Regions from separate parts of the Paenarthrobacter sp. A20 genome, predicted to be linked through region 3. Evidence: riboswitches for the same ligand, from Rfam matches in the RefSeq annotation. Region 3 holds a riboswitch; each other region holds the start of a gene.
What was found. A riboswitch is a leader RNA that binds a small molecule or an ion and turns the genes downstream of it on or off. The one in region 3 is predicted to bind cyclic di-AMP.
Positions count from the first base shown of each region.

Region 1: another riboswitch for cyclic di-AMP. It lies ahead of J3D46_RS06750 (NlpC/P60 family protein); the one in region 3 lies ahead of J3D46_RS09740 (C40 family peptidase).
Region 2: another riboswitch for cyclic di-AMP. It lies ahead of J3D46_RS08755 (hypothetical protein); the one in region 3 lies ahead of J3D46_RS09740 (C40 family peptidase).

Region 1 is NZ_JALJWH010000001.1:1,390,765-1,401,287, reverse strand. It holds gene J3D46_RS06770 (cation diffusion facilitator family transporter) at 1-151, shown strand, start outside; gene J3D46_RS06765 (PEP/pyruvate-binding domain-containing protein) at 148-2,916, opposite strand; gene J3D46_RS06760 (universal stress protein) at 2,937-3,974, opposite strand; gene J3D46_RS06755 (FAD-binding protein) at 4,392-5,084, shown strand; gene J3D46_RS06750 (NlpC/P60 family protein) at 5,249-6,025, opposite strand; cyclic di-AMP (ydaO/yuaA leader) riboswitch at 6,029-6,221, opposite strand; gene J3D46_RS06745 (copper resistance CopC family protein) at 6,372-7,001, opposite strand; gene J3D46_RS06740 (NCS2 family permease) at 7,116-8,558, shown strand; gene hutG (formimidoylglutamase) at 8,633-9,577, shown strand; gene J3D46_RS06730 (hypothetical protein) at 9,632-10,096, shown strand; tRNA gene J3D46_RS06725 (tRNA-Cys) at 10,258-10,328, shown strand; gene J3D46_RS06720 (FadR/GntR family transcriptional regulator) at 10,423-10,523, opposite strand, start outside.
Region 2 is NZ_JALJWH010000001.1:1,821,534-1,832,056, reverse strand. It holds gene J3D46_RS08785 (LysR family transcriptional regulator) at 1-722, shown strand, start outside; gene J3D46_RS08780 (hypothetical protein) at 839-1,165, shown strand; gene J3D46_RS08775 (histidine phosphatase family protein) at 1,170-1,694, opposite strand; gene J3D46_RS08770 (winged helix-turn-helix domain-containing protein) at 1,932-2,798, opposite strand; gene J3D46_RS08765 (response regulator transcription factor) at 3,452-4,192, shown strand; gene J3D46_RS08760 (HAMP domain-containing sensor histidine kinase) at 4,196-5,689, shown strand; cyclic di-AMP (ydaO/yuaA leader) riboswitch at 5,798-5,985, shown strand; gene J3D46_RS08755 (hypothetical protein) at 5,989-6,831, shown strand; gene J3D46_RS08750 (glycosyltransferase) at 7,002-8,015, shown strand; gene J3D46_RS08745 (aminotransferase class V-fold PLP-dependent enzyme) at 8,012-9,403, opposite strand; gene J3D46_RS08740 (HAD-IA family hydrolase) at 9,457-10,140, opposite strand; gene J3D46_RS08735 (VOC family protein) at 10,186-10,523, opposite strand, start outside.
Region 3 is NZ_JALJWH010000001.1:2,039,997-2,050,519, forward strand. It holds gene J3D46_RS09735 (M23 family metallopeptidase) at 1-751, shown strand, start outside; cyclic di-AMP (ydaO/yuaA leader) riboswitch at 877-1,058, shown strand; gene J3D46_RS09740 (C40 family peptidase) at 1,063-1,806, shown strand; gene J3D46_RS09745 (NlpC/P60 family protein) at 1,907-2,680, shown strand; gene J3D46_RS09750 (HNH endonuclease) at 2,898-3,398, shown strand; gene J3D46_RS09755 (NTP transferase domain-containing protein) at 3,441-4,346, shown strand; gene J3D46_RS09760 (molybdopterin molybdotransferase MoeA) at 4,343-5,701, shown strand; gene J3D46_RS09765 (FdhF/YdeP family oxidoreductase) at 5,753-8,059, shown strand; gene fdhD (formate dehydrogenase accessory sulfurtransferase FdhD) at 8,061-8,951, shown strand; gene J3D46_RS09775 (glycoside hydrolase family 38 C-terminal domain-containing protein) at 9,101-10,523, shown strand, end outside.

The DNA of each region.
Region 1 (10,523 bases), 650 kb from region 3:
GGTGGAGGACGCGGTCCTCAACGCCAGCGGGGCGGACAGCATCCTTGACCAGCTGGGGTCCTGCCTTGGCCGGCACTTCGACACCGAGCACTGCACCTTCCAGTTGGAGCCTGTGAGCCACTCCGAGCACGAATCGCACCAGCACGCCTAGGCTGTCCCGCCACCCGCGTCCTCAACGCTGACCGTCCCGGCGCCCCCGTCCACCGTGACGCGCTGACCGGTCCCAAGGCGCGATGTTGCGTCCGGAACCCCGACCACTGCGGGGATCCCGTATTCACGGGCCACCACTGCACCGTGTGAGTTGGGCCCGCCCATCTCCATGACCAGTCCCCCAGCAGTAAGGAACAGCGGCGTCCATCCTGGGTCCGTTGACGGTGCGACGAGGATTTCTCCTGGCTCGAGGTGCGCGCCAACGGGATCCATGATGACGCGCGCCGGTGCTGTCACGAGGCCTGCCGACGCCGGGCTGCCGGACAAGGTGCCTGGGCGCTGTTTTCCGCTGATCCCCGGCGTGGCCTCTGGTTCGGTTCCATCAGACAACAGCACCCGCGGGATATGCCTGCGCCGGAGTTCCTGCTGGTAGGCCGCACGATGCTCGGCCACTCTTCCATGGAGGTCATCTCCAGCCAGCGCAGCCTCAGCTTCGTCAAGATCCAGGAAGAAGATGTCCTCAGCACGCTCAATGCGCCCGGACTCTGCCAGTTCGCGTCCCACCGAGAGCAACTGCTCCCGCGCGGCAGCCAGTCCCAGGACGAGGTTGTACTTGGGCAATTCGCGAAGCCCCGCGAACCTCCTGGTCCGGTCCAACGCGACGCGCACGATCGCCGCGTGCACCGGGCTCTTCGCCCTGGCCCGCGCCACGAAGCGCGCAACCTGCTCATCCGCTTCCCGAGCGGCTTTTTGGAACTGCTGATCCGGAGGTTCTGCGCCGTCCGCGAGCCTCAAGTAGTTGGCGACGACCCCAAGGATGTGGGTGGGATCGTCTGACCAGCGGGACATGCCGAGGTCGATCTCGGCAACGGCCCGGTGCCCGTACAGGCTCAGGAAGGAATCCAGTCCTGACTGTGCAACGGGTGGGAGGCTTCCGTCCCGATACTGTTCCGCCAACGCCGCTGCCGTCCGGCCAGCCATGAAGGCAACGGCGTCGGGGTCGTCGCGGATCTGCGAGGCAAGCTGCCACAGGGCCAGATCCATCTCTGTGGTGACATTGTTGGGCAGGCCGCGGATCACCGTCTGAAGTTCGTCGTACGTGGCTTGATCCCCCAGGATCCGCCTCACCAGCGCCAGCATCGCAAAACCGAGCGCGGGAAGGGGCAGTACCTGCGGCACTGTGGCGAACAGCTCCTCGCCAAGGATTCTTTGGACGTGGGCGAGCCGCTGATGGGACGTTGCCGTACGCGGGACATCGAGGGTTTTGCGAAGTTCCGCGGTCAGCGCCTCTAGACGTTTCATGGCGGCAGCCGGGCGGAACAGGCCGCGGAAGAGTGACTCCGGCACACGATACTTGGCAGCGACCGGAGCGACGTGGCGAATCAGCTTCAGGGGTGTCTTGATTCTGACTGTGAAGCGTGGATCGTCGAACAGGCCACGCATGAGCGTGGCTGACCGGGCCTCCATGACATCGAAAACCCGCGGCACGATTGCCCGGCCAACCCGGCTCCTCAGCACCGCAGTGAGGTCGAAGAAGATGCGCTGGCCCGCCTCGTAGTACGGCGGTGGCCCGGACCGGGGATCCGGGACATCGAACGCCGCAGTCCTGGCAACGGACGAGGCTATGAGGCGGATACCGGCCAGGCCCATGGGTGTCAGTGGCCTGGTGAGGCCCTGCGCAAGACTGAAGTTCAGGAAAGCGTGCTCGCCGGCGCCCGGAGGTGTGCGCGTGGTTTGCGGATACAGGGTGGTAATGGGCCGGGCCTGGGTTAGCCAGAGTTTTCCATCATCATCGATGGCCCACTCGGTGTCCTGCGGAGCGCTGTAGTGCTTCTGGACTTTACGGCCCAAGTCCGCCAAGGCGAGGACTTGGGGATCGCTGAGGCAAGGGTGCGGGGCAGGAGCACCAGGACCATCCCGGCCGGGGCGCTCGACACGTTCCGTGCCACCACCAGGAAGCGAACGGATCTCCACCCGCCTGTCCCCGATGGTCCTTTTCACAATGGACCTTCGACGGACGTCCACAACATACTGGTCCGGATTCACCGCTCCGGACACCACGGCCTCTCCCAAACCAGGGCTGGCGTCAATCACTGCCTCATACCGGTTCCCTGTGACCGGATTGGCGGTGAACATGACACCGGCGGTAGCGGAATCCACCATTTCCTGCACGACCACGGCCAGCGTCACCGAAGCATGGTCAATGCCGTTGGTGGTCCGGTAGGCCACGGCACGGTCTGTCCAGAGCGAGGCCCAGCAGCGGCTAACGGCCTCCAGCACAGCGTCGACGCCGACGACGTTCAGGTATGTGTCTTGTTGGCCAGCGAAACTCGCGAAGGCCAGGTCCTCGGCGGTAGCTGACGACCTGACGGCGACAGGGACGTTGCCTCCCAACTGCTGGTAGGCGGACCGCACGGCGTCAGCCACCGCAACCGGGACTCCGGCGTCGAGCACCAAGGACCGGGCACGGGTGGCGAGCCCGTTCAACTGGTCAAGATCAGAAGGGCCGGCCGCTTCCAAGGCGGCAATGACCTCCTGCAGGCCGATGTCCGAGAGCGCGAGCCGGTATGCCGCTGTGGTGAGGCAGAAGCCATGAGGGACGGGCAACCCGGCGCTTGCCAGCTCACCCAGGTTCGCGGCCTTGCCACCCACTTCCGGAAGCATAGGTGCGCGGATGTCGGCAATATCCAGCGTGAACACCGACCCGGACGCGACTGGGTCCGCTCCTTGGTCCTGCGGCTGCTCCCCGGCCTGCTGGCTGTCCATGGAAGGTGGCAATCCGCGGCTTAGGCTGCGCCGAGCATCGGCCCAAACTTGTCGCGGTCAGCAAGCCGGGGATCCTCACGGTCCGGGACCACCAGCACCGGCCCCTTGGCGTGGTGCAGGACGCCGTCCGAGGTGGAACCCAGGAGCATGCCAGCGAACCCGCCGCGGCCACGGGTCCCCAGCACCACCAACTCCACGCTGCGGCTCGTCTCCACCAGGACGTCCACCGGCGATCCATCGCGGAGGTCCGTCTCAATGGTCAGGTGCGGGAAGTGGCTCCTAAGCCACGCGACACCTGCGTCGAGCTGGACCCTGATGTCCGCAAACAGAGCATCGCGGTCCAACGGGGCCGGGACCCAGGCCAGGGAACCGCTGTACTGCGGCACAGCACAGATCACTCGGAGCTTGGCGCCCATGCGCTGGGCTTGCTCAGCTGCTTCGAGCACTGCCACACGGGCTTGCTCGGAGCCATCCACGCCCACTGCAACCACGTTTTCCACGGTGCGGGGGCCTGCCTTGGCATGCTCGGCCTTGATGTGTTTGTCCTCGGTATTCTCCCCCAGCCGGTCGGCGCAATACAGGGGCACCGTCACGGTGGGGCATTTGGCGTGGGCCGGCAAGGCGCTGCTGACGGAACCCAACAGGCGCCCGACGAAACCCCCACGGCCCCGGCTGCCGAAAACAAGGAGTGCGGCCTCTGCAGAGAGATCCAGCAGGACACCTGCAGCGTCGCCGTTCTCCACCGAAGCGTCGACGTCGATGGCATAGCCGGAGATCTTGTCCATGGCCTGCTTCACGATCGCATCCGCGCCCTCGCGAATCACTGAATCGTCCACGGTTGCGTAGCCACCGTCCAGCCCTGATGCGGCGAAGATGGGCACTGAGTAGGCCGTGACGATGTGCAACGGAAGCTGCCGGCGCTCTGCTTCCCGCGCGGCCCAAACCAAGGCACACTGACCGTGCTCCGAACCGTCCACTCCAACGACGATGCCGCCTGGTGCGACAGCTTGGTCGTCGCCCCGCTGTGGCTCTTCACTGTGTCTGCCGTGCTGGTCCATTGGGGCCCGCCTCTCCACCTACTGCTTGATGTTCCGGCTATTCTGCCAGAGGTTTTCCGGGTCGGATTCCCTGACTGCTTCATTGTCAATGGCCGGGGCAGGAGAAACCTGGAAATTTCTCCTTCCAAGGCCCACTATTCTCGGTCGGCAACGCCGAATCAAGGCGACTTTGGGCTATGTGTATAACGGTCCGGGCTCGGTTATCGGAGGTCCATTTTGCGCTCCGGATGAACAACCCAAACACGCGCATCCGGGAGGCTATCCATGGCCGAAAAAGTTCGGTAGTGTTCGAGTCACCGAATGGCCGGCAAACGTGTTTCACGACACACTCCGGCCATTTATTTGCGGCCGCTTGGGGAACTCGGACGCGACCCCACGCGATGCCGAAGGGCACACACGTCAAGGAGGAACCAAGCAGTGTCACTCACGCCTGATTCCGCCACGGAACGCACCACCACCGTGGTCATCGGAGCCGGCTTGTCCGGCTTGGCAGTTGCCAGTGAGCTCAGCCGTTATGGCGTGGGTTCCATCGTCGTGGACGGCTTTGGTGCGTTGTCCGCAACGGGCCCGTCGGTCCATACAGGTATGCTTCAACGCTGCGACGCCGCCGATCCCGCTGCAATGAAGGAACGCAACGAGATCCTCCGCCACTTGCGGAACTACGCGGCAAGCCATCAGCTGGACGTCCGCAGCACCACGCGCGCCGTGCGCCTTGATTTCCTGGGCTCGGATCCGTCACAGCAGATTGGCTACGGTTTGGCCGCCAGCATGACCACTGCGGGGCTGAGAACCGGACTCCACGTATCCGGCCCCCTCGAATCCACCCGTCGCCAGTGGGCAGTCCACACCGCCAACGGGGTTCTCCTGGCCGACCACATCGTGGTCACGCGCTGTGCGCAGAGCCAGCTGCGCCGGATGCTGGCCGAACTCGGGATTGCCATCGGCCAAAACCTGGCCGCGGCCATGAGGGCAGTCGGGATGCATCTTGTAGGCGTCGGCGAACTCATTACGCCCACCCCCAAGGAAGTCCTTCGGCAGGCCAAAGCAGTGGGTCAGGCGATCTCTTCCAAGGTTGCCCTCCCGGCAGGGCCAGGCCTGGCCACCGCCTAGCCGATCCAACCGGCACACCCTGCCCCACTACGCGGCAAAGGCGCGCCTACCCGCCGTCGTACGTCCATGTCTGGAACTTTTACGCACAAAACTTAACGCCAAAGGCCGGTGCCTTCGAGGAGTGATTCCTCAAAGACACCGGCCTTTGGACTGAAGCGTGAGGCTTATGCGCCAGCGCGTACGTAGGTCAGGGGACCCGTTGCGGTCAACCAGCTGATCGGGTGGATGCCCGTCTGGTTGCCGTTGATGCCACCGCTGATGGCCTGGCCGTTGCCGATGTAGATGGCGACGTGGCCGGACTGAACGATCATGTCACCGGGCTGGGGGTCGCTGACGACCTTGCCGTAGTTCATGAACTGCATGGGGCCAAGGTCACCAACAGGGATGCCTGCGGAGCCGAGAGCCCGTTCCACCATGGCGGTGCAGTCCTGCATGATGCCGATCTGGGCGTAAGCCGAGGCAACCATGGCTGCGTTGACGCCACCGACTGCCGGGGCAGCAGCAGCGGGAGCAGCAGCAGCCGGAGCGGCAGCTGCGGCCTTGGCGACAGGAGCCGTTGCAGCGGCAGTGGTGACTGCTGCCTTCTTGGCTACGGGAGCCTCAACGACGGGAGCCGGCTTCTCGATGACCGGAGCCGCTACGGAAGCAACGGCAGGGCGCTCGAAGTTGATGGTCGCCGTGGAGGCGGCGGTAACAACCTGGGTGGGAGCTTCGGAGGCGGTCTCTGCGACCGTGGCGGGGCTGGAGTCCCGCTGAACCGGAGCTTCAGCTGCGTGGGCGGCGATGGAGCCGGTCAAGACGAGGCCCGAGGCTGCTGCGATGACAGCTGCCTGGCGGCCAGCGCCGGAGGCGTTGCTGGCAACTGCCTTGGAGATGGAGATGAACGGATTAGGACGTACGCTGTCCGCCTTACGACGGCCGCGAAGAATGCGTGAAGACATGAAAGAGCCTCTCCCGATGCCTGCGAGGTTAGCTGTCGGATTCGGATGGGAGTCACCCGGTCACTATCCCCCGCTGTTCAGCGGAAGCTTCGTGACTTCACCCCAAGGCACGCTCGAAAGCGACCTAAAATGGGTTCCCCGTCTCTGCCGTAAGGTTTGTCTGCGAACGGATTCCGGACTGCGGCAGAGCTAGGCAATCAGGCCGGAAGTGCCCGCTACGTGGAACAGGCACAGGTACAACCGTACGCGATGATCACGCCGAAGTCACATTTAAGTAACGAGAACTACTCTTCTGGCGTGTCGCGGTGACCGTTTCGAGATATTCGCAGGTACGTAGAAAACCCCGTTATTCCGCGGGATTCTCGCCATCCGCGTCGTTGGAAGCAGCGAGTTTCCTACGTGCCGTAACAGCCAGAAAGATAACGAGTCCGATAGCAACAACGGCCAGTCCCACGATGCTCCACGGGAACGGCTGGGAGGCATCCGCGGCCGGTTCGCTGGTGCCCGTTCCCGGCGCACCGGTACCGGCCGTCGGTACCGAGGCTGAAGGAGCCGAAGCAGACGGTGAGGCAACCGCCGAACCGCTTGCCGACGTCGCGCCTCCGGCTGCCGTGAACGTAAAGGTGCCCTCGATGGGGTGCGAATCGCTGCTGACGACCCGCCAGACCACCGTGTACTCGCCCGCGGGTGCGCCTTCGCGCAGCTTCTGGACAGCTTGGTTGTCAATGATTTCCACGGGACCGTCTGCCCAGTTTTCGCCGCCCGCCGTGACTGTTACGCCCGAACCGATGGCCAGCGGCCGGTTGTTGAACGTGATGGAGACCGACGCCGGGACGACAGTCACGCTGGCACCGTTGGCCGGCGTGGTGGATTCGGCGACGTCATGGGCGGACGCCGGAGCCGCGGAAAACAGCAAGGCCGACGCGAAGGCGAGGGCAGCAACGACGGCGGCCAGAAGCGGGCGGATGGTACGCATGGGGCGGTTTCTCCTAGTGTTGGCTTCCTTACAGACTAGGCGAATCGTCCGGGGCGCCCGTATCCGACCGCATAGGATTTGAGAGCACACTCCCCTCGATCCCCGGAGTCCTTCATGCTTAAACAAGGTTCTGCAGTCGACCGCTACTTCAAAATCACTGAACGTGGATCCACGTACTCCCGGGAAATTCGTGGCGGCTTCGCAACGTTCTTCGCCATGAGCTACATCGTGGTGCTGAACCCCCTGATCCTCTCCGGAGCGGACTCGAGCGGAGCGTCCCTGGGCTTCACGGCCGTCGCAGCCACTACTGCTTTCGTGGCGGGCATCCTGACCATCCTCATGGGCGCGTGGGCCAAGCACCCGTTCGCCGTTGCAACGGGGCTCGGCGTGAACGCGTTCGTGGCCGTCACCGTGGCCTCACACCCCGGACTGACCTGGCCGGACATGATGGGCCTCGTGGTGCTTTCCGGCGTCACCATGCTCATCCTGGTGCTCACCGGTTTCCGTACTGCGGTGTTCAAAGCCGTTCCAGAAGCCCTCAAGACGGCAATCGTGGTGGGCATTGGTCTCTTCATTGCACTGATCGGCCTGGTCAATGCCGGATTCGTGCGCCGCATCCCGGACGCCGCCGGCACCACGGTTCCCCTGGGGCTGGGCGTGGACGGCAAGCTCATGGGCTGGCCCACCCTGGTTTTTGCGGTGGGCCTGATCCTGACCATCGCCCTGGTGGTTCGCAAAGTCCGCGGCGCCATCCTGATCGGGATCGTGGTTTCCACCGCCCTGGCAGCCATCCTTGAATTCACGCTCCACATCGGCCCGAGCTTTGACGGCAAGAACGTCAACCCGCGCGGATGGTCGCTCGTGGCGCCCACGCTCTCCGAATGGGGCGCCCCGGACTTGTCCCTGATCGGCAAGGCGAACCCTTTCGGCGCGTTCGAGCACCTCGGTTTCATCGCTGCTGCTTTGCTGGCCTTCGTGATCCTCCTGAGCATCTTCTTCGATGCCATGGGCACCATGGTGGGCCTGGCAAACGAGGCCGGAACCGTGGACAAGGACGGCAACATCCCCAACGTGGACCGGGTCCTGCAGGTTGACGCCCTCGGCGCAATCGTCGGTGGCGGCGCGTCCGTATCGTCCAACCAGATCTTCGTTGAATCCGGAGCGGGCATCGGCGAAGGCGCACGCACCGGCCTCGCCTCGATCGTTACCGGAGTGCTGTTCCTGGTGGCCATGTTCTTCACGCCGCTGATCAACCTGGTTCCGTTCGAAGCCGTTGCCCCGGCACTGGTTGTCGTGGGCTTCATGATGGTTTCCCAGGTGGGCAAGATCGACTGGCAGGACTGGGGCGTCGGCATCCCGGCGTTCCTGACCATCGCCCTGATGCCGTTCACGTACTCCATCGCCAACGGCCTGGGCGCCGGCTTCATCTCCTACGTCCTGATCCGCACGTTCCAAGGCCGTGCCCGCGAAGTCCACCCGCTCATGTGGGCTGTGGCTGCCGCGTTCCTGCTGTTCTTCGGCATCGGAACCGTGGAAGAGCTGCTCGGGGTCAAATAGGGAAATCCGGGGTTTCAGACACGCGCGGTGCGGGGTGGCTGGTTTTCGCGTGCCCGTTCGGGTGTGCTTGAAGCATGGAAACCACCCTCGCCGTAGATGTCAGCCCCACCCCGTGGACCGGCCGCTTTGACGGCGACGGTGCCGGGCACCGCCGGTGGTGGCAGGCTGTAGCACCCCTGACGTCGCCCGCGCCCGCAACGGCATCGCGTCCCGCCGTCGTACTTGGGTTCTGCAGCGACGCCGGAGTCCTCCGCAACAAGGGCCGCGTGGGTGCCGCGGCGGCACCGGCCGCCATCCGCTCGGCGCTGGGTCCGCTGGCTTTCCACCTTGACCGTGACGTATTCGACGCCGGCGATGTGGTTGTGGAGGACGACTCACTGGAAGCGGGCCAAGAGCGCGCCGGACGCGCCATTTCGGGACTGCTCGACGCCGGAAACCTCACTGTAGTGCTGGGCGGCGGCCACGAGACCGCGTTTGCCAGTTACCTGGGCGTAGCCGGCTCTGAAGCCGTTCGTGGGAAGCGACTGGGCGTGCTGAACCTGGACGCCCACTTTGACCTGCGCGATGAACCCACGCCGAGCTCGGGTACGCCGTTCCTTCAGATGGCCCACGCTGAAGCGGCCGCCGGGCGCGAACTCCAGTACGCCGTCGTGGGCATTTCGGAGCCGAACAATACGCGAACACTCTTCGACACCGCAGACCGGCTGGGCGTGAAGTACATGCTTGATGAGTTGTGCTCCCCGGAGGCCGTGGAGGTATTTGTTGCCGGCTTCCTGGCTGGCGTTGACGCGCTGTACCTGACGATCGACCTGGATGTCATGCCGGCATCCGTGGCGCCCGGAGTGAGCGCGCCTGCCGCATATGGCGTGCCGTTGCCGGTGATCAGCGCAATCTGCCGTCAGGTCGCTGCGAGCGGGAAGCTGGTGCACTTGGACGTCGCGGAACTGAATCCGGAGTTCGACATTGATTCCAGGACAGCAAAAGTAGCGGCACGTCTGGTAAACACGCTGCTCGCCTAGGCCCCTGTTGCCAGCCGCCTCCTCCGCTTAGCCTGTGGGGAGGGAAGGATGGCGATGCGCGAAACTCCTGTGCAGGACAAGTGGGCCTGGATTGCCGGGCCCGTGGCTGTGGTTCTGGGACTCGCAGCGCACATGCTCGCGGGCGGCAGCGCTCCGGCCATACCTGTCGTCTTGGCCTTCGCTGCGCTGGCTGCACTCGCCGCCCAGCTCATTGCCCGTTGGGTGCACGGGCCGCTGTTGTTGCTGCTGTTTTCCGGGCTGGCGCAGCAACTGCTTCACTTCGGCTTCGTCGCATTCGGTGGCTTCTTTGCCGGCAGCGGACTGCTGGACCACTTACACAGCGGCCAGGTCCTGGGAGAAGTGCCAGCAGGGGCCGCTCCCAGCGGTGGCTCCGTGCACCTGTTGCTCTACACCCACATGGCAGCGGCAATCCTCACACTTGTGATTGCCGCGGGTGTGAGCAGGCTGGCGGCGCAGAAACGAGCACAGCCGCTTCGAAGGGCGAACCACAGCCTCTGACCGCCCACCGCTTGTTGGGCCGTGTACGGCCGCGGGGATGGGGTCGCATTTGACAGCTTTGAGGTCACGGGCAGCAACCTGCGGCAACGCTTCGTAGCCCTGCGAAAGCCTGCGAAATGAACTTTGATCCGGCTGCGCCCAGGCGCCTAGTGTCGTTTGCACGTGGTGTACCCGAGAGGCCAGGGAGCTGCCTGCAAAGCAGCGCACGCGGGTTCGAATCCCGCCACCACGTCTCGGGGGACCTGAGCCGGAATCCCCTTCGCGGGATGGCATTTGATGGCAATGTTCCGCTCAGGCATTGGCATTATTCGCCGTCTGGCGGGAGATTATTGGGCTGCGTCGAAGCCCGCCAACAGGCGCCGCGATGCCGTAGCCATGTGCGAGCGCATGTTCTGTGAAACGGCGGACGCGTCCCGGGCAACAAGTG
Region 2 (10,523 bases), 220 kb from region 3:
GCTATGGCCGACGGATCATGGGTGAACTGGAGGAACTTCAGGCAACGCTGCTCGCTGATCCCGCCAAACCGTCCGGCCTGCTGAGATTGGTGGCGTTCTCAACCGCGTGCCGGGGGCTGGTGGGCCCCATGCTCGGGCGCATGGCGGCCGCCCACTCCGCCGTGGAGATCACAGTGCTGGCAGAGGACCCCCGCGAAGCGGTGCAGAGGGTGGCATCCGGCGAGGCGGAACTGGCAGTGGTCCACAATTGGAACTCCGTGCCACTGGTGATCCCGGAGAACCTGGTGCACGAGGACCTCTGCATCGACCAGGCTGATGTCCTGGTCAACAGCACCCACCCGCTCGCGTCCCGCACCGCCGTCGAGCGTGAAGACTTGCTCAACGAGACCTGGATCAGCACCCCGGCGGGGGCAATCTGTAACGAGGCTCTGCTGCAGATCTTCGCCGGACTGGGGCGGGTTCCCGACATCCGCATTTATGACCCCGACTTTTCCACGCACATCGCCATGGTGGAGCAAGGGGTAGCCGTGGCGCTGGTGCCGCGTCTGGGAAGGCCACCGCTCCCACCGGGAGTCATGGCCATTCCCGTAATGAACCCCGTCCAACAACGTTCAGTTGGCGTGGTGTACCGGAAAACGATGACCGCCAGCCCCACCATCCGCCACACCGTACGCATACTGCGGGACGTGGCCGCTGAGGACCTGCCTTTGCCGCGGGGTTGATCAACGTCACACAGGGGAACATTCGACGCCCAGCCAGATGTTAGCTTAGGCTAACCTTATCTAGCTGTCCGCGCCGCCCGGAGCGCGATCGTCGAAACTTCTGAAGGGGCCCAACTGTGGAAGCAATCCTCTTTCCCACGGACATGAACCACCATCACACGTATGGCCTGGTGAGTTACATCATGATCGACGACGGACTGTATCCGAGCGCCCACAACCGGCGCGATCCCTACGCACTGCCGGCTTTCGATATCCGCGGGCAATGGGTGTACCCCAGCCGCTACAACGAATACATGGCACCGCAGTTGCCGGTCTACATGTTCGACGGCGAGTACCTGATCGCAACGGGGCACGGAGATGAAGCAGCGGGCCTGCCCGTTTTCGAGATTCGTTGCATGTGCATGCCGCAGTTGGCGCACGGAGATTCCAGCAACTCGCAGTAGCAGGTTATGTGCGGGGCACCGTGAAGTGCGTCAGCCGCGCATCCTGCCCATCCAGCTCAGCCCAGGTTTTCTCCGTCTCCAATACCGTCAACGCACTCGTTGGGTATCGGGTGGCGGCATCCATGTAGGCGTCGTGGTCCGAATCGCGCGAAGCCAAGTGCATGGCGAGGTCCTGGACCCCGGGCATGTGCGAGATGACCATCAGGGTGGTCACGGTGTCGGGGACATGATTGATGACCGTTAGCATGCGGTTCGCGGAGGCGGCGTACAGGCCCTCTTCAAGCTTCGGCGTCGGCGCTTTGTCACCCAGCTCATCGCACACCCAGGTGCACGTCTGGCGGGTCCTCAGTGCGGACGAACACAGGATGAAGTCCGGCACCACGCCCTGCTTGAGCAACCACTTGCCCGCGAGCGGAGCCTCACGGTGCCCACGCTCTTCGAGGGGACGCTCATGATCAGGCACACCCATGGGCCAATCAGCCTTGGCATGCCGCATGATCACGAGGCGCTTGATGTGGTGGTCGCTCATGAACCAACCCTATCCGCCCCGGACACGCGGCGGCAGCGGGCGTGCCAAGGGGCTTCACCAGCCAATGCAGGTGGTAGCCCGCACACACCCCTCGCGCACGGACCCTTCAGCCGCGGAGGCCAATCCTCTTCAGGGCAAGCAAAAGCCGAAAGACGGCATATCCCGACAGCGCCGTTGTTGCGTGAGGAACGAGCGCAGGCGCAGAGGGATGATGCCGCCTTTCGGCTGCAGTACTGCTTAGATCGAGTATTCCGGAGCGGCCCACACAATAACTTCGGGGTGCTCGTAGAAGCGGTAGCCCTGGCCGCGGACCGTGCGGACGGTGTTGGCGAGGCGGCCGAGCTTGGAGCGGAGGCGGCGGATGTGGACGTCGATGGTGCGCTCGTTGGGCACCTCTTCGGCGTTGCGCCACAGACCCTCAAGGAGTTCGTCGCGACCCACGGTGCGGGTACCGTTCTCGACGAGGTAGTTGAGGAGCTCGAATTCCTTGAACGTCAGGTTCAGGGATTCGCCATCGAGGTGCACTTCGCGGCGGGCGAGATCGATCAGCACGCCGGAGGGGCGGGATTCCTGCTGGGGCGTCGGACGGGCAGCTTCGGTGCGCTGGCGTGCGGCGACGGTGGGGTCACCGAAGGTAGAACGCACGACGTCGAGTGCGGACCCGGGCGCGCCGGCTGGGGCGACTGCCACGGCAGCATAGCTCTCAGCGCCGGTCACGAGGGACTGCGCATAGGCGCGGATTTCCTGGGCAAGTTTGGCAATGGAGGTGCCGGCTGCCGCTGCGGTTTCTTCGTCAATGCCCATGTAGAGCACAAAGCCACGGGCCACGTTGTCGTTGGCAACGGGGCGGAGCCTGTCGGACTGGGCAATCACCGGAGTGGGCGCAGTCATGGGTGCCGGCTCGGCGGTAGGTACAGCGCGCAACTGGCCATAGGAGTTGGGGTTGTAACCCTGTGGAACATAACCGGGAGCCTGCTGGCCCGTGCCTTGCTGGGCGGGGGCGTAGCCGGGGCGGTTGCCGAAGCCGGGCCGGAGCCCTGCGTTCGACGCGGCCTTGTTGGCGTTACGGACGGAGATGTGGACGTATCCAGATGCAACTGACATGGAGTGCTTACCTCAAAAGTGAATAGCCGTCATCGCGGCTTCGAATGCTGGTTGTCCCCGCAATGAGTTTGGGGATGGGCGCCCAACGCTGGGCTAGGGGGCGAATGCCTGAAACTTCTTGGGGTGGAAAGTTAGGCTTGCATTCGACAACAGCGGTCATCATGGCCAGCGGGTGTGCTGGACCAGGTTGCTGCGGCTGCAGGTGCTGTTGAGTTCTTGTTCACATTGGAAGTGTGCAACGTAACAATGGCAACACGCAAGTAACAAAGCGCCGAACCGTCCACATTTTGAGACGGAGAGGTCTATTGTGCCGTAAATCACAATTCAGCGGTTGTGATAAATGAACGCCATTTCATTCGACTGAGACAAGAAATATTCGCCATCCACTGAATTTTCTTCGGCCAATCGGGCATGATGTGCATCGGCATTCCCGGGAAGTACCCAGCTGCGGAATCTCACGATCTGAAACACTTGTTGTCCAATCGCCGGGGGCCCCGTTCGGGAATTTTCCGCCGAAAATCTGCTACAAGCCGTAGAAACGGGATTCCTCGAGGCTCACGGCTTCCGGACTCCCACCTCGCTAGTGTTGACTTCACAGCATCCTCACAGGACAGGCAAAGCGGTCGCTAACCCGCAGAACAGAGAGTTGTCCCATGGCCTCCTCGCATTCCATGACCAACAATCTCCCCCAACTGTCCCACCCGGACGGCTCACCTATCCGCGCCTTGGTGGTGGATGACGAACCCAGCCTGGCCGAACTCATGAGCATGGGCCTGCGAATGGCCGGCTGGTCGGTAGCAGTTGCCGGCGACGGCCCCGAGGCTGTGAAGCTCGCCAAGGATTTCCGGCCCGACGTCCTTGTTCTGGATGTCATGCTGCCCGGATTCGACGGTGTGGAGGTCCTCAACCGCATCCGAGCGTTCGCCCCCGAAGTTCCCGCGCTTTTCCTCACCGCCAAGGACGCTGTGCAGGACCGCATCGTTGGCCTGGCGGCCGGCGGCGACGACTATGTCACCAAACCCTTCAGCATGGAGGAAGTCCTCCTGCGCCTCCACCGCCTGGTCCAGCGTTCCGGCGTGGCCGCCATGGACACTGCCGAGCTGGTGGTGGGCGACCTCACCCTGAATGTTGACACCCGCGAAGTCACCCGTGCCGGGGAGGACATTCCCCTCACCGCCACCCAGTTCGAACTTCTGCGGTACCTCATGGAAAACCCCAAACGCGTGGTCAGCAAAGCCCAGATCCTGGACCGGGTGTGGGACTACGACTTCGGCGGACAGGCCAACATCGTAGAGCTCTACATCTCATACCTGCGCAAGAAGATCGAGGCCAACCATCCGCCGATGATCCACACCATCCGTGGCGCCGGCTACGTCATCAAACCCGCGGACTAGGCGTTGAGCACACTTTCAGGAGTGGCCAGGACGTCCGGTCGCAGCTGGCTCAACCCCTCCACCTGGCACTTGCGCACGCGGCTGGTCCTGGTGGCCATGGCCCTGCTGGTCGCCATCTGCGGGGCAGTGGGCGTGGTGAGCTACGCCTCCATGGACATGGTGTTCAACAGGCAGCTCGACAGGCAGCTGGAGCAGGCGTCCAGCCGCGCGAATGACTTCGGCAGGCCGCCGTCGAACTTTCCTGGATCCGGAAGGCCTGACCCGCTGGAGGCTCGCGGGCAGGCCGCTGGGACACTGAACGCCCGGATCGACGGCTCAACTGTGAGCAGCTCGGGCCTGATCGATGCCAAGGGCAATCGTGTGTCGCTCTCTACGGACGACGAGCAAGTACTGTTGGCCCTCCCCAAGAACAGTGATCCGGCGGACCGATCCCTCTCCAACGGGGACTACCGGCTGGTGGCTGTCGAGACCGCCTATGGCGATGTGATCGTCACGGGCCTGCCGCTCGCGGACAAGCAAAGCGCCGAGGCCTCACTGGTGTGGACCATGGTGCTGGTTTCCCTGGGCGGTCTGGTCATCATCGGCCTCGCGGGAACAGTGATCATCCGGCGGACCATGCGGCCGTTGGAGCAGCTCTCCGAGGTAGCCACCAAAGTTTCGCGCCTTCCCCTCGACGCCGGTGAGGTGGCACTTGCTGTGCGCGTACCGCCGTCGGCCGCCCATCCCGGAACGGAAGTCGGCAGCGTTGGCCATGCCCTCAACCAGATGCTGAACAACGTCTCCAATGCCCTGGAAGCGCGCCAGGAAAGCGAGACCAAAGTGCGCCAGTTCGTCGCGGACGCGTCGCACGAACTCCGAACGCCGCTGACGGCCATCCGCGGTTACACCGAGCTGCTGAGGATGACCGAGAACTTCACCGATGACGGCCGAAAGTCGCTGTCACGCGTCCAGAGCCAGTCCGAACGGATGACCACCCTGGTGGAGGATCTGCTGCTCCTTGCCAGGCTGGATGAAGGCCAGCCGGTCAAGGTCACGGACGTGGACCTCACCCAGTTGGTGATCGAAACTGTCAGCGATGAGAAAGTCATGGCACCGGACCACATCTGGCAACTTCAACTGCCTGATGAGCCCGTCACGGTCCGGGGTGACGCTACGCAGCTGCACCAGGTCCTTGCCAATCTTCTCTCCAATGCCCGTAAACATACCGACTCCGGCACCACGGTGGTCACCGGCGTCATGCTCTCTGCCGATGGCAGCGCTGTGGTGACCGTGACGGACAACGGGCCCGGCATTCCAGAGGATTTCCAGGGCCGGATCTTCTCCCGCTTTGCCCGCGCCGATGCCGCGCGATCGGGGTCTGAGGGCACCTCCGGACTGGGCCTGTCGATCGTTGAATCCATCGTGGAAGCGCACGGCGGCACCGTGGAAGTGACCTCACGGCCGGGGCGCACGGAATTCGCCCTTCGACTCCCCGCTGTCGCCAACGAACAGATGTAACGAAGTCAGCAAGGCGACTCACCGGCGTCGTGATCTCTGTTACCTAAATGTGACTTCTGCGAATTCCTCCTGTACCGTCGAAAGGGTGGGTCGCCCCAACTGACCCGCATCCGGGATGCGCCGAGCTCTGCCACTTCCCGGAGTCCGTTCTTACTCCGAGGCAGAGACGGGGGACCCAGAGTCTCCGGGCCCAGGCATTTATGCCGGACCCTTGGGGTGAAGCCGCAGCGTGATGCGCGGCCGGATGACCTCATCCGAACCCGACAGCTAACTCCGCAGGCGCTGAGAGGTAATCACACATGTCTGAATTCAATGATCAGACGCGCCCTTCCGCGCGTCACCGCGATGAGCACAACGCACCGTTGACCAAGTCGCAGGCTGTCCTCAAGAACGCTGCCCGCCAGGGTAAGTCCGGCCACCGCATGTCGGTTGTTGCCGGTGTTGTAGCCGCTGCGCTGGGCGTTGCATCGCTCGGTACTGCTGCCAACGCCGCCCTGACCCTCCCCGAGGTAAGCCGCGTTGCAGAGACCCAGGCGAATGCCCAGGTCAGCAACAACAAGACAGCTGAAATCTCCGCTTCCTTGGATGCAGCCGCCGCAAAGGGCGCCGCTGACAGGGCTGCCGTGGACAAGGCCGCTGCCGAAAAGGCTGCAGCCGAGAAGGCCGCAGCGGACCAAGCCGCTGCTGAAAAAGCAGCCGCCGAGAAGGCCGCAGCCGACCAAGCCGCTGCTGAGAAGGCCGCCGCTGACGCTGCAGCCAAGCAAGCCGCCGACGCCGCTGCTGCCGCCGCCGCTGCCGAGGCCGCAGCTGCGGCCGCCGCCCCGAAGGCCGTGGACGACCCCGCCGCCGCCAAGGCCTACGCTGCCAGCATCCTTGGCAACTACGGCTGGAGCGCCAGCGAAATGACTGCGCTGAACACCCTGTGGGAGAAGGAATCCAACTGGAAGACCACCGCCACCAACGCTTCCAGCGGTGCTTACGGCATTGTCCAGTCGCTGCCGGCTACCAAAATGGCAACCGCGGGTGCTGACTGGCAGACCAACTACCAGACCCAGATCAAGTGGGGCCTGAACTACATCAAGGAACGCTACGGATCCCCGTCGGCCGCCCTGGGCTTCCACCTGGCAAACAACTGGTACTAAGCCAGACTGCTTGATCACCGCGCCGGTTCCCGCCGTTCGCACCAGTACCCACTGGAGCGGATGGCGGGAAACGGCGCGGTTTTCGCGTCTCACAGGTGCCGTCCATGGTTCACAGTGGGGTCACAGCTTCCACCTAAAGCCCTCTTAATCGGCGGGCCCATTCTGGAAACATGACGCTCACAGACCCATCTACCAGCGCTCCACCACGACGGTTCCACTCGGCGCGCTTCGGTGGCGCGGCGTTAAGCACCACACAGCAGGGCCTTGCCCAAGCGGGGCCACAAACCCGATGCTCCCCCATTGACACCCGCGCTGCCGTCCCGGTCCTGGACGTCACCCTTCCCGTGTTCAATGAGGAAGACCGCCTGGAACAGAACCTGCGCAGGCTGCACGGACACCTTGCAGACTCCTTTCCGCATACCTTCCGGATCACGGTGGCGGACAACTGCAGCACAGACAACACCCTGAGGATCGCCGAGCGCTTGGCCCGTGAACTGCCTGAACTGAGAGTGGTTCGATTCCAGCAAAGGGGTCGCGGGAACACACTCCGCCACGTCTGGCAGTTCTCGCCATCACCCATGCTCGCCTACATGGAAGCAGACCTTTCCACGGACTTGTCGGCCCTCGCTCCCCTTCTGGCACCGCTGCTCTCGGGCCATTCGGATCTCGCCGTCGGCACGCGGCTGGCACGGAGCTCGCAGGTGGCCCGCAGTCCCCACCGCGGATTCATCTCCCGCAGCTACAACTTCCTGCTGCACGTGGTTCTTGGGGCACGCTTTTCCGACGCCCAGTGTGGGTTCAAGGCCGTCCGCGCCGACGTCGCGCACCGCATCCTTCCACACACGACGGACGACGGCTGGTTCTTCGACACCGAACTCCTGGTGATCGCCGAACGCTGTGGTTTGCGCGTTCACGAAGTCCCCGTTGACTGGACCGACGATCCCACCTCAAGTGTCGACGTCGTACGCACCGCGCTTGCCGACCTGCGCGGCGTAGCGCGCCTGGGACGCGATCTTGGCAGGGGGCGGGTTCCTTTCAGGGAGCTCCGCCGGGACATCGGCCGCATGCCTCCACCCACGGCGGCGTCCGCGGTGACAGGGCTGGTGGGACGTTTAGTTGGCTGGGCCGCGGTGTCCGCTGCCGTGGTGTTCGTCGTCCTCCACGCGGCCCACGTGGTGGGCTAGGACTCCGGTTCAGCCTGCACCGCGCCGCGAACCGCGGCGATGGACGCAGCAACATCCCCTGCGTCCGTGGTCCAGTTGCTCACCGAAATCCTGAGGATTTCACGTCCACGCCACGAGGACCCGGACATCCACACCGCGCCCTCGGCCATCAACCGTTGCGTGACACGGTGTGTCCGGTCATCACTGCCGAAGCTCACCGAGACCTGCGTGAACACGACGTCGTTGAGCACTTCGACTCCCGGGATCGCGGCGAGTCCTTCGGCCAAGGCACGGGCATTTGCAGCGAGCCGCTCCACCATGGAGATCACCCCGTTGCGGCCCAGTTGCCTCAGGGCTGCCCATACAGGGATACCCCGGGCACGGCGGGACATCTCAGGCACTTTCTCGAAAGGATCCCCCGGTCCGGCATCCGTGGCAATGAGGTAACTCGTGTGGACACTGAAAGCACGCCTCAAAGCTTCCGGGCGGGCGACGATTGCCAAACCACAGTCATAGGGGACGTTCAAGGTCTTATGGGCATCCGTGGCCCAGGAATCTGCTTCTTCCACTCCGGCCAGGCGGGCCCGCAGCGTCGGGCTGACGGCCGCCCACAAACCGAAGGCACCATCCACGTGCACCCAGGCTTCACGATCATGGGCCACGGCTATGGCTTCCTCCATGGGATCAAAGGCGCCGGAATGCAGGTTGCCCGCCTGCAGGCAGACCAGCGACGGTCCGGGTTGCTGGTCCATGGCCTCGGCAAGCGCGTCGGGGAGAATGCGTCCTTCCTCGTCGGCGTCTACGGGGACGCACGCCCCCAAGCCGAGATACCGCAACGCCAGATCCACTGCAGCGTGGCGCTCCCTGCCTGCAAAGGTAGTGATGCGAGGGGCGCCGGTCAGCCCCAGGGCCTCCAAGTCCCAGCCCGCCTCGTCCATCAGATACTGCCGCCCTGCCGCCAGCCCCACGAAATTAGCGGTGGTGGCGCCTGTGGTGAATCCGACGTCGGCACTTGCCGGAAGGTGGAGAAGGTCCAGCAGCCACGCGGCCGCTGATTCCTCGATGGCGGCGGCCGCCGGTGTGGCGAATCGAAGCCCCGCATTCTGGTCCCACGCCGAAACAAGCCAATCTGCGGCCATGGCTGCGGGCAGGGTTCCGCCCATGACCCACCCAAAGAACCGTCCGGACTGGATCGCCATCAGGCCTGGCTCAGCCAGAGCGGCGAGCTCGTCAACTACCTCGGCGGCATCGGTGGCTTCCTCCGGCAAACGCGACAGGATGCTCTTGGCTACCTGATCGGCATCGGAGGACGGACGGACTGAACGTGTTGGGACCGACGCAAGCCAGTCACCGGCGTGGGCCATGGCCCGCTCCAGTGCAGCACCGTACGCCTCCGGCATCGCAGACATGGGCACAGCCTACGCCCGGTTTATCGCGTGGAACAGTCTTTAACCCGGCGGTACTAGAGGGTCAGCGTGAGGAGGTGCCCGCCGTCGTCGTCCTTCACAGCGGTGACCGTCACGGCCGAGTAGTCCGGAATCCGCCACATGCCCGGCTCCAGCTCCGCATTGTGCCTGGCAGCGGCCTTGCCCACCACAACAGTCCGCATCCCCGCGGCGCACGCAGCAGCGATCCCGGCAGGCGCGTCTTCGAAAACCACGACGTCGGCCGGGTCGGCTCCCAGGAGCGCCGCCGCCTTGAGATAGCCCTCCGGATGCGGCTTGCCATGGGTGACGGACTCTGCAGTCACGGCAGTGGATGGCATGGTGAGCCCGGCCGCCTGCATGCGGATATCGGCAAGGATGCGGTCTGCTGAGGTGACCAAGGCGATGGCATCATCAGGAAGGCCGGCCAGCAATGCTTCGGCACCGGGAAGCGCGATCACACCGTCCGTCCGGGAACGCTCCATCTCGCCAAGTTCGGCCGTCAGCGCTGCGAAGTCGGCTCCCGCGGGAGCGTAGCGGCGCACTGTGTCGCCGGCTTGGACACCGTGGGACGTGCGCAGGATTTCGTTGAAATCCAAGCCGTAACGCTCGGCGAACTCAAGCCACACCTGCTCGACCACCGCCGTCGAGTCCACCAGTGTTCCGTCCATGTCGAAGAGGACGGCGCGGACAGTCAGCACGGGTGCGGCAGGATGGCTCATGGTTCCATCCTGCCGCACGCTCATGGGGTGGTGCTGAAGTGTGACTTAGCCGTTGGGCCGCTGCGGGAGGTACTGCACCGCCCACTTGTTGCCGTCAGGATCAGCGAAGTAGACGAAGTGGCCCCAGTCCTGGATGTCGATGTCGCTCACGTCCACACCATTGGCCTTGAGTTGCTCGTGCGCTTTGTTGATGTCCGCCACCACCACTTGGAGGCTGGGGGCTGTACCGGGAGGGGCATCGCTGAGCCCCTCCCCGATGGCGATGGAACACGCCGAACCCGGAGGAGTCAGTTGCACGAAACGGATTCCGTCCATGGGACGCTCATCGAAATCGGCGTTGAAACCAACCTTGTTGACGTAGAAGTCCTTCGCGCGATCGACGT
Region 3 (10,523 bases):
GATCCGGCCACGCGACACCGAGCGCCAGGTGCGTCGCCGTAAGAGCCCGTTGCGCCAGGTAGCCGACTTTGCCGCAGCCAGTGGCGTCGGGCAGAAGGCCGGAGTTGCGCTTGCCGCCACCGGACTCGCCCTGACTGTCGGTCTGCCGGCCACGAGCCCCGTCATGGCCACCTCGGAATCAGGCCAAACCGAGTCGGCCCTTGCCGTCGCCGGTGGCAGCCAGCCCGAGGTTTCCGCAGCCGCATCCGCCAAGATCGACTTCAGCCGCGCTGCCGTTGCCACTGCAGCCGACCCCGACGGAAAGCTGAAGCAACTGCTCAGTGCGCAGTCCGCGGGCAGCATTCAGCGGGCCTCGTCGGCGGGCACCATGGCCAGCCCCTTGGACACGCTGACCACAGCTTCCCCGTTTGGCTACCGCGTCAGCCCCCTCACGGGCGGCGCCGGCGACTTCCACCGCGGCCAGGACTTCGTGGCTCAGTGCGGCACCGCCGTACATGCGGCAGCCAGCGGCAAGGTCACCTTTGCTGGATGGCACGAGTACGGCGGAGGCAACCGCGTGGTGGTAGACCACGGGAATGGCCTCGAAACCACGTACAACCACCTGTCATCCTTCACCGTCAAGGTGGGCCAGACGGTCAGCCGCGGCGATACGGTCGCACTGAGCGGCACCACAGGCGCTTCCACCGGCTGCCACCTCCACTTTGAGGTCCAGGTCAATGGTGAAGTTGTCGACCCCATGGGCTGGCTCTAGGGCCAGTTGATGGTTGTCTCTCGCATTCGTGACACACCCCGTGACCTGAATGTGACATTCGCGTTCAACTGTTGTACCGTACAAAGCGCATCGGCTTTTTAGGGGGCCGGTGCACTTGAGTGGATTGCCTAGCTCTGCCACCACTCGAGGTCCGTTCGCATAAATCGTCTGGCAGGGGCGGGGGAACCACTTCTGGTCTTCGAAAGAAGGCCTTGGGGTTAAGTCGCAAAGCTTCCTTGAAGCAGCGCGGCCGGATGACTCCCATCCGAATCCGACAGCTCACCTCGCAGGCATTGGGAGAGGCTACCTACGTGTCATCACGCACTACCCCTGCGCGCCACCGCGCCGAATCGGTTCGTACGAACCCCTTGAACACGCTTTCCAAGGCTGTTTCATCGAATGCCGGTACCGTTGGCCGCCAGGCCGTCGTTCTGGCAGCAGCATCAGGCCTCGTCCTCAGCGTCGGCTTGCCGGCACAGGCAGCTGACACCGACGTTTCCAAGTCGGAAGCCTCCAGCACCCAGCAGATGGTTACCACCGCCGTCGTCACCGCGGAGCCCACAGCTACCGTTTCCTTTGAAAGCCCCGTTGTGGCCACCAAGGAAGCCCCCAAGATCCAGCGCGCTTCGCAGACCACCCAGCGGGCCACTGCAAACGGCACGCAGGACGCAGCAGGTGCTGTCACCGCCAAGTCGTCCGAAGCCAAGGACGCTGCTTCCAGCGCCGCGGCCTCCGGCCTCGCTGCCATCGCCTACACCGGCATTGGCCACCCGTACGTTTGGGGCGGCACAACGCCCAACGGATGGGACTGCTCCGGCTTCACCCAGTGGGTCTACGCACAGGCTGGCATCAGCATCCCGCGCGTCAACGCCTGGACGGCCATGAAGCCCACCAGCACTCCGGCCCCCGGTGACCTGGTCATGCAGAACGGCGGAGCCCACGTAGGCATCTACGTTGGCAACGGCATGATGATCAGCGCTTTGAACCCGGGCCAGGGCACGCTCCTGCACTCAGCTGCCTCCACCGGCACGTCCTCCTTCTTCACCCTCCGCTAGAAACAATCCGGTTCGAGGTTCGCCAGCATGCCCCCCAAGTGCTGGCGCGCCGATTAGCCGCGTGTACCCCAACTGCATGCGGATATGAAAAGAGAAAACCATGACCAGTGCAAACAAAGTTGCACGGCATCGCGCTGAGGCCCCCAAGACCAGCTCGCTTGCCGTCATCGCCAAGGCCGTCAGCGACAACGCCGGTGGCGTTGGCCGCCAGGCAGCAGTCATTGCCGCAGCTTCAGGCCTGGTCCTGACCGGTAGTGTTGCTGCCAACGCTGCCGAGACCAAGGTGGACCGCGAGTCCACCTCGACGTCCACCCTTGACGTCCAGTCGGTAGTTCAGGCGACCATCGCTGCGGACTCCACGGTTGCCATCTCCTACGAGCGCCCCGTGGTCACCACGGTGGAAGCTCCGGCTCCGGTAGTGAAGAAGGCTCCGGCCAAGGTTGAAACCAAGGCGGCCACGGAGAGCACAGCAACGTCCGGCAACGCTACGGTCGCCGTCAACACTGCGGCTCCGGCGGCAAAGGCTCCGGCAGCTGCCAGCGGCCTTGGTGCAGCAATCGCTGCTGCCGCCTACGCACAGCTTGGCGTCACCCAGGACTGCACCATGTTGGTGACCAACTCCCTGGCCGCCGTTGGCATCAACTTCCACGACTGGCCCGCTGGTTACCTGTCCCTGGGCCGCACGGTCAGTGCAGCAGAAGCGCAGCCCGGCGACCTCGCCTACTACGCCAACGGTGGTTTGGCTGGACAGGCCCACATCGCCGTCTACGTTGGCAACGGCATGGCAGTCCATGGTGGATGGAACGGATCCACCACGGCACTGTTCAGCGTCAACGTCGGCTCCGGCCCGGTTTTCATCCGCGTCAACGGCTGATCCCACATCATCATGAACACCCCGCAGGCTCCGGCCGGCGGGGTGTTCTGCTTTAACCGCGCATGAACTCTTGCCGACACCGCAGGCGAAACGGCAGAAAGATTCGTGGATACGGCATATAAGTGCTTACCCTTATGTTGTCGATCCACAGCCCGTACAAGCAGAGGGCAGCCGGCCCTCGTGCCCCTGACGGGTGCGGCCGTGAAGAGGTACGTGCATGCGCACACTCGTTCTGAATGCTGGATATGAACCGCTGGCGGTAATAACATTCCGCCGGGCGCTGGTCCTTGTGCTCACTGGGAAAGCTAGCGTTGTGGCCGAAGGCGACGAGCCTGTCGTCGGGCCACAGGAGATTCTCGGACGACCATCCGTGATCCTCCTCAACCGCTACATCCGTCCCCGGTACAACAGGATTACTGCCGTGAGTCGCCGCGGGGTCCTTCGCCGCGACGGTCACCACTGCGCCTACTGCGGGAAAACAGCCCACACCATAGACCACGTCCACCCCAAGTCCAGGGGCGGCGCGGATTCCTGGGAAAACCTGGTTGCGGCGTGCTTGAAATGCAACAACGCCAAGAGCGACCACACGCTGGCCGAAATGGGTTGGAAACTCCGTTTCAAGCCCGGCGTGCCCCAGGGAACCATGTGGCAGATCAAAGAACTCGAGAAACCTGCGCCGGACTGGGACCCGTTCCTGTTGCCGGAATCCGCTGCCTGATCGATTTCTGCTGACCTCCGGACGTCCGGGTAATCTGGGCGGATGGAGTTCAACGCCGTGATTTTGGCGGGAGGCAGGGCCACCCGCCTCGGAGGCGTGCCCAAGCCGTCGCTGACGTACGACGGCGCGTCGCTCCTTTCGCATGCCCTGCAGGCAGTCCGGGGTGCCGCAGCCGTGGTAGTCGTAGGGCCCGATGCTTCAGGATCCGGCGGTGTGCTGCTACCGGACAATGTGCTGAGGGCGCGGGAGGAACCGGCGTACGCGGGTCCGGCCGCTGCGATTGCAGCGGGCTTGGCCGCGTTGAAGAACCACGGCATGGGCGCTCCGTGGACGCTTGTCCTGGCTTGCGATATGCCGCATGCCTCCCGTGGCGTTGCACTCCTGTGGGAAGCACTTGCCTCACAGCCCGGGGTGGAGGGGGCCATGGCGGTCTCCGCGGACGGCCGGAAGCAACCGCTGCTGGGCGCCTACAGCACCGCAGCCATGGAACGGGAGGTAGGCGTAGCTTCGCAAGGTTCCGGGTTAACGAACTCTTCAGTGTTCCGGCTGCTTGCTAGGCTGAATGTGCTGGACGTTGCCGTCCCCGCAGGCTCTACGGATGACGTGGACACGTGGGAGGACGCAGCGGCCTTGGGCATTGACTACGAGTTGGAGGCGCACGTGAAGAGCCAGGAAGAGACGCTCGAGGAATGGTGCCGCACATTGCTGCAGGCGTTTGAGCTTGAAGGCGTTGAAGTGGACGTTAACGAGGTCCTGGCAGTGGCTGGCGTTGCTGCGCATTCAGTGGTGCGCCCCGCCGCACCCTTGACCACGTTCATCGCCGGATACGCCGCCGGCATGGCCCGCGGCATTGGCCAGGCCAGCGACGACGCGTCCATGAACGCTGCCTTGGACCTGGCCCGCAAAGTTGCCCAAGAGTATTCGGAGTCCGGGGCTGGCGCCGAATGACCCAGGCCCCCAACGAGGGCCATCACGCGGCACACACGTGGCATGAGGCTCGGCAGCGCGCGTTCGATGGCGCTGCTCCCATCCCGCCAGGCCCGGTCCCGCTGGGGTCTGCCCTTGGCCGCACCTTGGCATCGGATGCCCTGGCAGTGCAGGACATGCCCCACTATGCTTCTTCCGCCATGGATGGCTGGGCCGTCAATGGTAGCGGCCCGTGGATACTCAGTGAGCCGGGCCAGAGGCTTGCGCCTCACCAAGCCAGTCCCATTGTTACCGGTGGGCTGATACCTCCCGGGGCCAAAGCCGTGCTGCGCAGCGAGAGTGGCGTCATCACTACGGACGACGACGGCCTTCCGGTCCTTGCGTTGGGCGGCACCGCCAAACCGGGGGAGCCGCGCAACGGCCAACACATCCGCAGGGCTGCAGAAGAGGCAGCCGAGGGTGATGTCCTGCTCAAAGCCGGGACAGTGCTCAACCCGGCGCACATCGCGCTGGCAGCGTTGGCAGGCCTGGATCACGTGGAAGTCATGGGCAAACCACTGGTCAGGTTCCTTTTGACGGGTTCGGAGGTGGTGGCCCAAGGTATCCCGCGGCCTGGACAGGTCCGGGACACCTTCGGCCCGCAACTCGGCGCCGTGGTGGAACTCCTGGGCGGTATCGCCGGGGAGCAGCTCAGGGTGGGCGACAGTTATGGGGAGTGGCTCGCCGCACTTCAGGACACCGAGCCGTCCCCCGAGGAACTCAGCGCAGACGAACCGTACGCAGAAACTGAACCGCCTGCCGACGTCGTCATTACGACCGGCGGGACAGGGCGTTCGGGGACTGACCACTTCAGGCGGGCGGTGGCAGAACTTGGTGGCCGGTTGCTGATCGACGGTATTGCCATGCGGCCTGGACATCCGGCCGTGTTGGCGGAGTTGCCCGATGGCCGGTTCGTCCTGGGTCTGCCTGGAAATCCGCTTGCCGCGATGATGGCCTTATTTACCCTGGGGGCGCCCTTGCTGGCTGCCTTGGGCCACGGAAGCCTCCAGGAAGTGGGCGAAGTTCCTTGTGGAGCGATGATCGACGCGGAGCCCGGACGGACCCGCCTGATGCCTTTCAAACTGGTGTATGGCTTGGCGTCGCCGGCACAGCATGCTGGCCCGGGAATGATGCGTGGCCTGGCCGGTGCGGACGGGGTCATGGTGGTACCGCCGCATGGAGTCCAACTGGGCGAGCTGGTCCCGGCCTTTGCCTTGCCGTGGGGCAAACCGTTGCCCGCGCCGAAGACACCTGAAGACAAGCCCCGCAAGGCGCCGCCGCGGAGCCAAAAGAAGACCCCGCCAGGTCCGGTGGACTGGAGTGCCCTAGACGCATGAGGGCCGGGGCCAGCCTCCTGGTCGGTGCCCACAAAGTGCAATGATGGACTCATGAACAGGCATGCTCCCGAACAGGACATCAACGAAGATGACCTGCAAATCCATCCGCCCAAACAAGCTGCGGCAGGCCTTAAAGCCGTCACCGTTGCCCTTGAACGGGGATACGCCCAGGCCGGGGTGGCCCGCACGGTCCGGTCCATGCTCAGGGTCAACCAGCATGATGGCTTTGACTGCCCCGGGTGTGCATGGCCGGAATCCATAACCGGAAGGCGCAGTCCCGCTGAATTTTGCGAGAACGGGGCCAAGGCGATCGCCGAGGAAAGCACCACCCGGACCGTCGGTGCCGAATTCTGGGCGAAACATTCCCTGGCCGACCTTGAGGATAAGACGGAGTACTGGCTGGGGAGCCAGGGAAGATTGTCGGAACCCGTGGTCATCAAACCGGGCGACACTCACTACTCGCCCATCAGCTGGACCGAGGCATTCGCCCTGATCGGCGAGCACGTCAACGCCACCACGCCGGACAAGTGCGTCTTCTACACCTCCGGCAGGACGGCCAATGAGACGGCCTTCATGTATCAACTGTTTGCACGAAGCCTCGGCACCAATAACCTGCCGGACTGCTCCAACATGTGCCATGAATCCTCCGGGAGCGCGCTCAACCCAACCATCGGCATCGGCAAGGGCACTGTTTCCCTGGAGGACATCCACCACGCTGAGCTGGTACTGGTAGTAGGCCAGAACCCGGGAACCAACCATCCCCGCATGTTGTCCGCCCTCCGCGACTGCAAGAACAACGGCGGAAAGATTGTAGCCGTCAACCCGCTCCCCGAGGCCGGCCTCCTGAACTTCAAGGATCCGCAATCCCTCAACGGCGTCATCGGCGGCGGCACCACCATCGCGGATGAGTTCCTGCAGATCAAGGTCGGTGGCGACCTCGCGCTGTTCCAGGCGCTGGGCCACTTGCTCCTGGAGGAAGAGAAGCGAAACCCGGGCACCGTCGTCGACCATTCCTTCATTGAGCAGCAGACCGAAGGGTTCGCGGCCTACAGGGAAGCGCGTTCGGTGCTGGACTGGGACGAAACAGAACGGGCAACAGGGCTGACCAGGGAAGAAATCACCAAGGCTGCCGGCATGATGGCCGCGTCCAAGGCGACCATTATTTGCTGGGCCCTTGGACTGACCCAGCAGCCGCACTCGGTGGATACCCTGCGGGAAATCATCAACCTCCTGCTGCTCCAGGGAAACTTCGGCAAGCGCGGGGCCGGTGCGTGCCCCGTCCGTGGACACTCGAACGTCCAGGGTGACCGGACCATGGGCATTTGGGAGAAACCCAAGGAATCGTTCCTGGCCGCGTTGGACGCCGAATTCGGCTTCCACATGCCGCGCGACCACGGCTATGACTCCGTGGAAACCCAGCACGCCTTGGAAAAGGGAGACGTGAAGGTCTTCGTGTCCATGGGCGGAAACTTCGCAGCCGCGGGATCGGACACGGCGGCCCTGGAACAGGGGCTGAGGAACGCCGGGCTCACCGTCCACATTTCCACCAAGCCCAACCGCGCCCACGTGGTGCACGGCAAGACATCCCTGATCCTTCCCACGCTGGGGCGGACGGACACGGATGACAAACACCCCAAGGGAAAGCAGTTCCTGTCGGTGGAAGACTCCATGTCCGTCATCCATAAAACGCAGGGCCGGCTGGAGCCGGTCTCAGATCACCTGCTGAGCGAGCCGGTGATCGTGGCCCGCATGGCACAGGCGACACTGGGTGAGAACCACAGCGTCGACTGGCGGGCCATGGCAGAGGATTACGACGTGATCCGCGACCACATTGCCAGGGTCATTCCGGGCTTTGAGGACTTCAACGCCAGGGTCCGGACCAAGAACGGTTTTGTCCTTCCCAACCCGCCCAGGGATACCCGCACCTTCGCCACGGACATCGGCAAGGGGCGGTTCTCGGTGCGGCCACTTGAGTACCTGGAAGCCCCTGCCGGTCACTTGATCCTGCAGACGGTCCGCAGCCACGATCAGTACAACACCACGTTCTACGGCTTGGATGACCGGTACCGGGGCGTTTCCGATGGACGCCGGGTCATCCTGGTGCACCCCGGAGACATCGAGGATTTGGGATTCAAGGACCGTGACCTGGTGGATGTCATTTCCACGTTCGCAGGGACGGAACGGCGTGCCAACAAGTTCAGGCTCATCGGGTACCCCACGGCCAAGGGGTGTGCCGCAGCGTACTTCCCCGAAGCCAACGCATTGGTGCACCGCGAGCTGGTGGCCCGGGAATCCAACACCCCTGGCTACAAGGCCATGACCGTGCGTTTCGTCAAGAATGAAGAGAACGGATCCTGACATGGGACGAGTGACGCAGCGCCGCAAGGTGCACAAGTTTGTCCTGGACGGCTCGCCACAGGCACTGGAGCATCCCGTCCGCTTCAAGGAGGACGTGCTGGCAGTGGAGGAGCCCCTGGAAATCCGGTTGGGGGACATGTCCTTCTCCGTCACCATGCGCACCCCCGGGGACGACTTCGACCTCGTGGCGGGATTCCTTGTCTCGGAAGGCATCGTGTGGGAACCTTCGCAGCTGATCTCCGAACGGTTCTGCGCGGGGGAGAACGAAGACGGTGTGCAGACCTTCAACGTGGTGGACGCCCAGCTCAGGCCTGACGTGGTGAGGCCTGACACCGGGCGCAACGTCTACACGTCCAGCTCGTGCGGGATTTGCGGCACTGATTCCATCGACGCCGTCCGCAAGTCCTCCCATCACAGTCCCAAGGAAGACGACGTCACCATCCCGGTCAGGGCGCTTGCAGCTCTGCCGGACCGCCTCCGGGAGGCGCAGGCGGTCTTCGACAAGACCGGCGGCGTCCATGCTGCCGGCCTCTTCAGGATCCACGACGACGGCACCACCGAGCTGCTGTGCCTCCGCGAAGATGTGGGTAGGCACAACGCGGTGGACAAAGTGGTGGGCTGGGCCTTGCGTGCAGGAATGCTGCCGTTGAGGGGCACAGTGCTCCAGGTATCCGGCAGGGCATCCTTTGAACTCGTCCAGAAAGCTGCCATGGCCGGCATTCCTGTTCTGGCCGCCGTCAGTGCGCCGTCCAGCCTCGCGGCGGACCTGGCGGAGGAAACCGGAATTACGCTGGCGGGGTTCAGCCGCGGACACAGTCTGAACGTCTACGCCGGACGGGACAGGATCGTCGGGGAAACAGTCGAATCGGAGCGGCAGGTCGTCGGGGGATAGCAGGCAATCACTTGGCTATTAAGCTGGAACAACGTAGATTTTATCCATCGATTGGAAGCGCGGCGACCCCAGAATCGCCGCCCGTGCCCGGCACATCCGGGGCGGGGCTGCCAACCTTGTTATTCAGCTGAAGCCCAAAGGGGAATTAATTGCACGACGACCGCCGGATCACTGAACAGCGTCTTGACCGATTTGTTCGGGAACGCATTCTTCCGGCCATTTACGGCAGGGCCATACCGCTGCAGCTCAGCAGCTGGGATGCTCCGGGTGAGCCCGTGCCGGCTGCGGAGGCCATCCGCCAGCTCTTCACGCCCCAGGAACACGGCGCCCCCTGGGGAAAGGCCTGGAGCACCAAGTGGCTGCACCTTCAGGGCGAAGTTCCGCAGGACTGGGGCATGGCCGATTCCACGTCGGTGGAAATCATCGTGGACCTCGGCTTCAACAGCGACGCCCCCGGATTCCAGTGCGAAGGCACTGCCTGGCGTGCCGATGGCAGCATCATCAAAGCGATTTCCCCCCGGAACTTCCACGTCCCGCTCAAACTTCTGGGTGGTGGACTGTCCGTCGACTTCTATGTGGAGGCCGCCGCCAACCCGGACGTTGCGCAAGGCTGGTCCTTTGCACCCACACCGTTAGGGGATAAGGCCACCTCCGGCGACGATCCCCGGTACCGCCTGGGCCGCATCGCCATGGCAGAGCTGAACGAAACGGTCTGGGAACTGAACCAGGACATCTGGACGCTCAGCGGCCTCATGCATGAACTCCCTACTGAGCTTCCCCGCCGCCATGAAATCCTGCGGGCGCTGGAACGGATGCTGGACGTTATGGACCCGGACGATGTCGCCGGGACCGCGGCGGCAGGTCGCGAGGAGTTGAAAGTGGTCCTGGACCGTCCCGCGTATGCATCCGCGCACCAGCTCCTGGCCACCGGCCATGCGCACATCGACTCGGCTTGGCTGTGGCCGGTCCGTGAAACCATCCGCAAGTGTGCCCGGACGTTCTCCAACGTGGTGGCCCTCATGGACGAGGATCCGGATTTTGTGTTCTCCTGTTCCTCGGCCCAGCAGATGGCGTGGATCAAGGAGTACTTCCCGGAGCTCTTTGTCCGGATCCGGGAGAAGGTCAAAGCCGGTCAGTTCATTCCCGTAGGCGGCATGTGGGTGGAATCGGACACCAACATGCCCGGCGGCGAGGCGATGGCCCGCCAGTTCGTGGAGGGCAAGAGCTTCTTCCTGAAGGAGTTCGACGTCGAGTGCCAGGAAGCCTGGCTGCCTGACTCCTTCGGCTACTCCGGCGCCATCCCGCAGATCGTCAAGGAAGCCGGTTCCCGTTGGTTCCTGACACAGAAGATTTCCTGGAACAAGGTCAACCGGATGCCGCACCACACCTTCACGTGGGAAGGCATCGACGGAACCCGGTTGTTTACGCACTTCCCGCCGGTCGACTCGTACAACGCTGAACTGCACGGCCGCGAACTGGCCCACGCGGAGCGCAATTACCGGGACCACGGCCGGGGGACCATGTCCTTGGTGCCTTTCGGTTATGGCGACGGCGGTGGCGGCCCCACGCGCG